Regions from separate parts of the Alterluteimonas muca genome, predicted to be linked through region 1. Evidence: predicted binding sites of a transcription regulator. Region 1 holds the regulator's gene; the other holds the start of a gene.
The links. The regulator FliA, encoded in region 1, starts transcription of late flagellar genes. The targets are predictions, from matches to a motif close to TAAAGTTTNNCNNNCNNNGGCCGATAA.
Positions count from the first base shown of each region.

Region 2: the regulator FliA is predicted to act here: its motif matches at 3,173-3,199, upstream of LDO11_RS07640 (GGDEF domain-containing protein).

Region 1 covers NZ_JAIWPS010000001.1:635,988-640,833, reverse strand. The annotation lists gene flhF (flagellar biosynthesis GTPase FlhF) at 1-23, shown strand, start outside; gene LDO11_RS02880 (P-loop NTPase) at 10-879, shown strand; gene LDO11_RS02875 (RNA polymerase sigma factor FliA) at 876-1,628, shown strand; gene cheY (chemotaxis response regulator CheY) at 1,654-2,046, shown strand; gene LDO11_RS02865 (protein phosphatase CheZ) at 2,043-2,651, shown strand; gene LDO11_RS02860 (chemotaxis protein CheA) at 2,656-4,500, shown strand; gene LDO11_RS02855 (flagellar motor protein) at 4,550-4,846, shown strand, end outside.
Region 2 covers NZ_JAIWPS010000004.1:127,743-132,588, reverse strand. The annotation lists gene hisS (histidine--tRNA ligase) at 1-1,344, opposite strand, end outside; tRNA gene LDO11_RS07645 (tRNA-Pro) at 1,468-1,544, shown strand; gene LDO11_RS07640 (GGDEF domain-containing protein) at 1,603-3,054, opposite strand; gene pgaA (poly-beta-1,6 N-acetyl-D-glucosamine export porin PgaA) at 3,358-4,846, shown strand, end outside.

The sequences.
Region 1 (4,846 bases):
AGCACACCCATGCTGTCGCCTGAGACCCTGCCGCCGATGTCCGTCGCCGTTCCGCCCGTGCCCGCCCCCGTGCGCACCCTCGCCGTCACCGGTGGCAAGGGCGGCGTGGGCAAGACCAATGTGTCGGCGAACCTGGCGATCGCGCTGTCGGAGCTCGGCAAGCGCACCCTGCTGCTGGATGCCGACCTCGGCCTGGCGAACGTCGACGTGCTGCTGGGGCTGTCGCCGCGCTACACGCTGGCCGACCTGGTGGCCGGGCGCTGCAGCCTCGACGAGGTGATCCTCGACGGCCCGTCGGGCGTGATGATCGTCCCCGCCGCCTCCGGCCGCCGGCACATGGCGGAACTGCGCCCCGCCGAACATGCCGGGCTGGTCAACGTCTTCAACGACCTGCAGCGCGATCTCGACATGCTGGTGGTGGACACCGCCGCCGGCATCACCGATTCGGTGCTGACCTTCTGCCAGGCCGCGCAGGACACCCTGGTGGTGGTCTGCGACGAGCCGGCGTCGATCACCGATGCGTATGCGCTGATCAAGGTGCTGGCACGCGAGCGCGGCGTCGGCCAGGTGCAGGTGGTGGCCAACATGGTGCGCAGCCCGCAGGAAGGCCGCGGCCTGTACGAGAAGCTGTCGCGCGTGTGCGAGCGCTTCATCGGCGACGTGTCGCTGAACTACCTCGGCGCGGTTCCGCAGTGCGAATGGCTGCGGATGTCGGTGCAGCGCCAGCAGGCGGTGGTGCGCGCCTACCCGTCGAGCCCGTCGGCGCGTGCGCTGGCCGAGATCGCCCGCCGCACCGCCCGCTGGCAGGCGCCGACCGCGCCACGCGGGCATGTCGAGTTCTTCGTCGAGCGGATGCTGCGCCAGGGGGTGCCGGCATGAGCATGGCCGCCCGCCACTACCAGGACATCCAGCGCAGCAGCGCGCCGGATCCGATCGTCCAGCATGCCGAACTGGTGCGCCGCATCGCCCACCACCTGGCGGCGCGACTGCCGGCCAGCGTGGAGATCGACGATCTCGTGCAGGCCGGCATGATCGGCCTGCTCGAAGCCTCGCGCAGCTACGACGCCGACCAGGGCGCCTCGTTCGAGACCTATGCCTCGATCCGCATCCGCGGTTCGATGATCGACGAGATCCGCCGTGGCGACTGGGTGCCGCGTTCGGTGCACCGCCGCGCGCGCGAAGCCGCCGCCGCGATCCGTTCGATCGAGCAGGCCACCGGCCGCGCCGCCGCGGCGCAGGAAGTCGCCGACAAGCTCGGGCTGCCGCTGGCCGACTACATGCGCCTGCTGGAAGACGCCGCGCGCGGCCAGGTGCTGAGCCTGGACTCGCACGTCGAGGACCACGGCGAGGTCGAGCCCGCGCGTCGTGGCGGGCCCACCCCCCAGGAAGCAATGGTGCGCGGCGAATTCGGCCGCGAACTCGCCGCCGCGATCGGCCTGTTGCCCGAACGCGAGCAGCTGGTGCTGTCGCTGTACTACCAGCAGGAACTCAACCTCAAGGAGATCGGCGCGGTGCTCGGCGTCAGCGAATCACGCGTGTGCCAGATCCATGGCCAGGCGGTGGTGCGGCTGCGCGGGCGGCTGACCGCGTTCGAACTCGCCGATACCGGCATCGGCGACGACGACTGATGCCATCGTTTTACTGGAGCCCCTTTTGAACAAGAACATGCGCGTGCTGATCGTCGATGACTTCTCGACGATGCGGCGGATCATCAAGAACCTGCTGACCGACCTCGGCTTCAACAACACCGTGGAAGCCGAGGACGGCCACAGCGCGCTGGCCGTGCTGCGGCAGGATGCGGTGGAGCTGGTGATCACCGACTGGAACATGCCCGGCATGACCGGCATCGAGCTGCTGCGCGAGATCCGCGCCGATGCCAAGTTCCGCACCCTGCCGGTGCTGATGGTGACCGCCGAGGCCAAGCGCGAACAGATCATCGAGGCCGCGCAGAACGGCGTGAACGGCTACATCATCAAGCCGTTCACCGCGCAGACCCTGGAAGAGAAGCTCAACAAGGTGTTCGAACGCCTCGGGGGCGGCGCTTGAACGCGGCGGTGGCGGACGACGTCCCGGTCGCGCGCCTGCTGCAGGATGCACTCGACGCGCTGGAGCGCGGCGACGAGGACGCCTGGCGCCGCCACGTCGATGCGATCGCCGCATCGCGCGCGCATACGCTGGTCAGCGGCCTCGGCCGGCTGGCGCGCGAGCTCGAACAGGCGCTCGATGCCCTGCCCCCGGCACCGTCGGGCGGCAACCTCGACGACGCCTGCGCCCGCCTCGACCACGTGGTGGCGATGACCGAGGAGGCCACCCATCGCACCCTCGACCTGATCGACGACAGCCGTGCGCTGGTCGCCCGCCTCAAGGACGGCCCGCTCGACGACAGCCAGGCCGGTACCGTCGAGGCGCTGCGCGACAACCTGCGCGAGATGGCGCTGGCACAGAGCCACCAGGACCTCGGCGGGCAGATCATCCGCCGCGTCGCATCGATCGTGCGTGGCGTGCACGAGGGTTTCGGCGAACTCGGCCTGCCGCCGAAGGACGAGCCGGCGTGCCCGAACCGTGGCCACGGCCCGGCGGTCGGGGGGCTGGATCGCGGCACCGTGGGCCAGAGCGACGCCGACGACCTGCTGTCGAACCTCGGGCTCTGACACCGTGAACGCCTCGCCGGAAATCGCCGCCGACTTCGTGATCGAGGCACGCGAGCTGCTCGACGACCTCGGCGGGCAGCTGGTGGCGCTGGAGCAGACGCCCGGCGACCGCGAACAGTTGAACGCGGTCTTCCGCGCGTTCCACACGCTCAAGGGCGGCGCCGGCTTTCTCGGCGTGACCCCGCTGGTGGAGCTCTGCCACGCGGCCGAGGAAACCCTGGGCGCTGCACGCAGCGGCCAGGCGACGCTGGAGGCGCGGCATTTCGATGCCGCGCAGCAGTCATTGGACTGGCTGCAGGCGATGGTGGACGCGATCGACTCCGGCAGCGAGGTGCCGCGCGCGCCCGCCGCGGTCGTCAACGGCTTCTCGCTTGCGCCGCCGGCCACGACCGCCACGCCCGCCGCCGCCGCCGCCAATGGCGACATGATCGGCGACGACGAATTCGAGGCACTGCTCGACCAGCTGCACGGCAACGCGGCGCCGGGCCCGGTCGGTGCAGCCGGAAACGGCGGGGCGATCAGCGACGACGAATTCGAGGCGCTGCTCGACCAGTTGCACGGGTCGGCCCCGCCCGGAGCTGCCGCAGCCCAGGTGACTCCGCCGGCCGCCCCGCGCACGCCGACGCCCGCACCTGCGCCGCCTGCCGCCGCCGCGCCGAAGCCGGCAGCCCCGCAGGCCGCCAATGGAGCGGCCACTGCCGAGCGCGAACACACCGTACGCGTGGACACCCGCCGTCTGGACGCCATCGTCGATCTCGTCGGCGAGCTGGTACTGGCGCGCAACCGCCTCAAGACCCTGCGCGCGCGGCTGCGCGACGAGGAGCTCGACCGTGCCGTGAGCACGCTCGACAACGCCACCGCGCGCCTGCAGGGCGCGGTGATGCACACCCGCATGCAGCCGGTGGGCAAGGTGTTCGCGCGCTTCCCCAAGCTCGCGCGTGACGTCGCACGCGCACTCGACAAGGAAGTGGACCTCGAGCTCGTCGGCGCCGAGACCGAACTCGACCGCAACCTGGTCGAGGCGCTGGCCGATCCGCTGGTGCACCTGGTGCGCAACGCCATCGACCACGGCATCGAAGCACCGGCCCTGCGCGAGGCCACCGGCAAGCCGCGCGCCGGCAAGGTGAGGCTGATCGCCCAGCAGCAGGGCGACTATGTCGGCATCGAGGTGCAGGACGACGGTGCCGGCATCGACCCCGAGCGCCTGCGCACCAAGGCGCGCGAGAAGGGTCTGATCGATGCCGAGACCGCGGCGCGGCTGAGCGTGGAGGAATGCCTGCACCTGGTGTTCATGCCCGGCTTCTCGACGCGCAGCGAGGTCAGCGACATTTCCGGCCGTGGCGTCGGCATGGACGTGGTGCAGTCGCGCATCCGCGAGCTCAGCGGGCAGATCCAGGTGCACTCCGAACTCGGGCGCGGCAGCCGGTTCTCGCTGCGCGTGCCGCTGACGCTGGCGATCCTGCCGACGCTGCTGGTGCAGGCGGCCGGCGATGCCTATGCCTTGCCGTTGGCGCGGGTGCAGGAAGTGCTGCATGCACCCACCCATGCGGTGAACTGGTTCGACGGCCGCGCCGCGCTCGACCGCCGCTCGCACACGCTGCCGCTGCTGGACCTGCGGCACTGGCTGCGGCAACCGGCACCGGAGACGCCGCTGCTCACCATCGTGGTCCTGCAGCGCGGCGACGCCCGCTTCGGCCTGGTGGTCGACGAGGTGCGCGGCCGCGAGGAGGTGGTGATCAAGCCGCTGCCACGCGCCCTGCGTGGCCTGCCCGGCTACGCCGGCGCCACCCTGATCGGCGACGGCCGCCTGGCGCTGATCCTCGACGTGGACGCGTTGCGCACGGTCTGATCGGCACCGCGCAACTCAAGTCGCGCGCACCTTCGCCGATATCGCCACCATGGATATCTTCAGTCTCGTCGGGCTCGTCCTCGCGATCGTCGCGCTGATCGGCGGCAGCGTCCTCAAGGGCGCCGGGCTTGCCGGCCTGTGGTCGCCCGCGGCGTTCGTGATCGTGATCATCGGCACCGTCGCCGCCATCCTGCTGCACGCACCGCGCCCGGTGCTCACCCGCGCCATGAAGATCTCGCGCTGGGTGATCAAGCCGCCGGTGGCCGACCGCCAGGCGCTGATCGCGCAGCTGCTGGAGTGGAGCAACGTCGCCCGCCGCCAGGGCCTGCTCGGGCTGGAAAGCCAC
Region 2 (4,846 bases), on a different contig from region 1:
CGCCACCTCGAACTGCTGCTCGCGCAGCAGGTCCTTGACCGCGACCACGCCACGCGAGCGCTCGTCGTCGCCGGCCAGCACCACGAAGCGGATACCCGCCTTCGCCGCGTACTGGAACTGCCGGCCGAGCTTGCGCGGCTCCATCTGCACCTCGGTGTTGATGCCACCGGCACGCAGCCGGCGTGCCAGGTCCAGGGCGTCGTCGAGCGAGGCATCGTCCATCAGCGCCACCATCGCCTGCACGCTGCTTTCGCCGATGCCGTCGATCAGGCCGGCGTCGCGCAGCTGGAAGAACAGCCGAGTCAGGCCGATCGAAATGCCCACGCCGGGCAGCCTGGACTTCGTGTAGTGGCTGGCGAGGTCCTCGTAGCGGCCGCCGGAACAGATCGAACCGATCTCCGGATGGTCGGTGAGCGTGGTCTCGTAGACGGTGCCGGTGTAGTAGTCGAGGCCGCGGGCGATCGAGAAGTTCAACCGGTAGGCGGACTCGGGCACGCCCAGCGCACGCACCAGCTCCAGCACCTCGCGCAGTTCGGCGGCGCCTGCGCGCAGCGCCTCGCCGGCGCCCTCGCCCGCCTGCGCCAGCACCTGGTCGATCCGCGCCAGCGCATCGGCATGCGAGGTGGAGCGCACTTCGACGAAATCGAGGATGCGCTGCACCGCATCAGCGGGAAGACCGAATGCCGCGCTGGTGAGCGTCTCGCGCACGTAGTCGGGGCCACGCTTGTCGATCTTGTCGACCTCGCGCAGCACCAGCGCCTGTTGCTGCGCATCGGTCACACCCTGGGCCTCGAAGAACCCGCGCATCAGCTTGCGGTTGTTGAGCTGCACCGCGAAGCCGCCGATGCCGAGCTCGGAGCACACCGCGTGGATCACCGCGAGGATCTCGGCGTCGTAGCGGATGCTCAGGCCGTCCTTGCCGATGACGTCGATATCGCACTGGTAGAACTCGCGGAAGCGCCCGCGCTGGGCGCGTTCGCCACGGTAGACGCGCTGCATCTGGTAGCGGCGGAACGGGAAGCTGAGCTCGTGCTCGTGCTCGGCCACGTAGCGCGCCAGCGGCACGGTGAGGTCGAAACGCAACGCCAGTTCCGGCAGGCCGGCACCCTCGCCCGCGGCGGCGTTCGCCAGCGCGCCGGTGGACTGCACGAAATACACCTGGCGCTCGGTCTCGCCGCCGGTCTTGGTCAGCAGCACGTCGGACAGCTCGAACACCGGCGTCTCCACCGGCAGGAAGCCGAAGCGCTCGTAGTTGCGGCGGATCACGTCCAGCATGCGCTGGAAGGCGATCTGCTCGCGAGGCAACAGTTCCATGACCCCGGCGGGGGTACGCGGCTTGATCAAGGCGGGCTCCGGCAGTGCAGAAAGGCAGTGCGACAGTTTAGCGGCTCGCCCCACTCCGGCGGCTGGATCACGCACGACCCCCTTGCCGAGTTCTCCTCACATCCCTAGAATGCGCGGCTCAGTCGGGGTGTAGCTCAGCCTGGTAGAGCGCTACGTTCGGGACGTAGAAGTCGCAGGTTCAAATCCTGTCTCCCCGACCACTGTTCATGAAGAAGCCGGCCCCGCGCCGGCTTTTTCGTGTGCGCGCCCGGCGCCGCATCAGGCGGCGGCCATGCTGCGATCCTTGCCGGCCCGCTTCGCCCCGTACATCGCGAGGTCGGCGCGCTTGACCAGGGCATCCAGCGCCTCGCCCGGCGCCGACAGGGCGACGCCGGCACTGAATGCGATGGTAATCCGCGCGCCCTCGTGCGCCAGGGCACGGTGCTGGAGCACGGTACGCAGGCGCGCCAGCGCGGCGAGTGCCTCGGGCAATGGCGTATCGGGCATCAGCACCACGAACTCCTCGCCACCGAAGCGCGCGATGACATCGCTGGCACGCAATGTCAGCCGCGCCACCTCCACCACGTGGCGCAGCGCCGCATCGCCGCCGAGATGGCCGTGCGCGGCATTCAGCGCCCGGAAGTCGTCGAGGTCGAGCATCGCCAGGCACAGCGGACGGCCAGCGCGCACCGCGGCGGCGGCAGCGGCGTCGAACCGTTCCTCGAAGCCGCGGCGGTTGAGGCAGCCGGTCAGCTGGTCCTCGCGTGCCTTGCCGGCGGCGTCGCGCAGCTTCTGCTCCAACTGCTGGATATGGCGTTCGCGTGCTTCGACCTCCTGGCGCGCGCTCAGCAGGTCGTCGCGGGCCCGCAGGGCCTGCGCCTGCACCCGGGCGGTGTCGACCAGCACGTCGTCGAGCATCTGCTGCAGATCGATGATGCTGCGCGCCTCGCGCACCCGGAGTGCGTGTCGGGTGATGCGGTCGTGGAACTCGCCGGTGTCCACCGCCATCCCGTCAAGACGTTCGACGAACGCCGCCATCATGTCCTTCATCGCGGTGCGCGAGTCGGCGATTCCCTGCCGCAGCAGGCCCTGGCGGTAGATCACGTCCCGCAGTTCCGCGCGCGCCGACTGCAGCGACTGCCGGTCCATCGGCCCACCCAGCAGGCCGCGGACCCGCGCGATCTGCCCGTGCAGCCAGCTGCGTTCATCGAGCAGCTCGCCGATGTTCTCCAGCAGCAGCTCGAACAGCCCCACCAGCATCGCCAGCTGTTCGTCGGCATCTTCCGCATACAGGCCCACCCGCGTGCAGAGGCCGGTCAGCTGCTGCGTCAGCACGCCCAGATCCTGCCCGGGGCGCCATTCGCGTACCCGGGATGCAAGCGTCCCGGATTCCGCGGCAAGCACGGGCTCACGTTGCAACAGTGCCCCCAGCGCAACGCCCAGCACCTGGCGCAGCGCCTCGCGCAGGCGCTCGGCATCGCTGGCCGATGGCGGCTCCAGCTCGATGCAGCGGACGTACCGGTCGATCAGTTGCCGCATCGCACGGCCGTACGCGACCCAGTCCTCCGCGGCGCAGGCGGCCTGCAGGTAGCGGCCCATGTCGCCGAGCTCGTCATGCAGCCCGGCCATGCCGTCGGCGAAGGCAGCCAGCAGCAGCACCGGCTGGTCGGCGGTGGCGAACAGCTCACGCAGTTCGGCGCTTCCGATCGGCTCGGCACGGCGGATGGACATCGCGGTCGATGTGCCGCCTGGCGATCGGCGGAGGGTGCTGACGGGGGGGTCGCTCATGTCGCGCATGGAAAGGTTTCTGTGCAGCGGCGGGCATGCGCCGCGGACGCGGGCGATGTGGCTATCGGCCCATCGGGCGGTAAATTGAGCGCTGCCGTGCCGGCATCGGGCCTCTCCCTGAACGGCGCGCGAGGAACTTTCCGGACCCGCAACGCATCGTTGACATGGACATGGCAAGTATCGCCGCGCCGAATGCCGCAGGGATGCAGTGACGCGGCTTTGCATCCCCACCCGATCGATTACTTCATGCGATGTTCCTGCGTTGTTCGTCCTGACCGTCTTGCGCTCCTGCTGTTCGTCCTTTCGCTGCCCGCCGGCGCGCAGGCGCTTACATTCGCTGGACCCGCCCCAGGTGGCCGCGCCGGGGACAGTGTTTTCGCGACCATCGACGATCTGCGCGGGCAAAGCCGCCATGCCGAGGCCCTGCTGCTGATCGAGCGCCGGCTCGCCCATCGCCCCGACGACGACGACGCATACCGCCTGCGCGTACTGACCTTGGCCGATCTCGGCAGTTCGCGCCTGGCCGCCGCCGGGCTTGCGCAACGCCCGGCCCTGTTCGCCGACCATGAGCGCGAGCGCATCGAGGGCGACGCGGTGGCGCGGCGCATCGGCTGGGCCGAAGTGCTGCCGGAGAACCCGCGGGACCGTCTGGCCGAAGCCCGCACCGCGCTGGAGGAACTACGCACGCTGCAGCGCACGGCGCCGCGGCTGACCCGCTGGGAATCCACCCGGCTGAGGGTGGACGCGCTGGCCGCGCTCAACCAGTTGCACCGCCATGAGGACGTTGCCGCCGGGTACCGCGCATTGCTTGCCGAGGACATCGAGGTGCCGGCCTACATCCTCGCCACCGTGGGCGATTCGCTGCTGGCATTGCGGCGCCCCGCCGAGGCGCTGCCGGTGCTCGAACAGGCGGTCTCCCACGAGCCCGGCAACGTCAACGCCACGATCCTGCTCGGCTACGCGTGGCTGGAACTGGAACGCTTCGATCGCGCACTGCCGGTCTTCGCCGCGCTTGCCGCCTCGCAACCGGCGCGGCCGCGTCGCGATGGCGCGGCTGCCGGGTATGAGAACTGGGACCGCTACAGCGCCGATGTCGCACACGCGATGGCGCATTCGCACGCCAACGATCACGCCCGGGCCGATGACATGCTGCAGGCACTCGTGGCCATCGGACCCCACAACGCATCGCTGCAGGCGGCTTACGGCGCGGTGCAGGCACGCCGGTTGCGGCCCTCCGCGGCGCTGGAGCGCTACCGGATGGCGGCCACCCTGGATCCATACGATCGCGACGCCCTCGCCGGCCAGGTCGGCAGCCTGGTCGCGCTGGAGCGCATCGACGAGGCCGCGGATGCACTGCAGGCGTTACAGGCCATCCATCCGCATGATCCGCGCAGCGCACGCATCGCTCGCGATCTCGATCGCCATCGCGGCGCGCAGTTCGCGCTGTCGTCGGCCTCGGGCCGCAGCAACGCGCGTGGCGAAGGCACCGCGCAATCGCCGTTTGGCAGCCGCGATGCCAGCCACGCACTGGAGCTGCGCTCGCCGCTGCTGGCCGGGCGCTGGCGCGTGGGCGTCGTCGGCCAGCAACGTGAGGCCGACTTCGACGACATCCGCACGCGCTATCGCGGCGCCGGCGTGGGCGGCTGGTACCGACACGACCGCCTCGGTGCCGCGGCCACCGTCTGGCGTATCGACGACGATGACGCGCCCGGTCCCACCGCGTGGACGCTCGCCG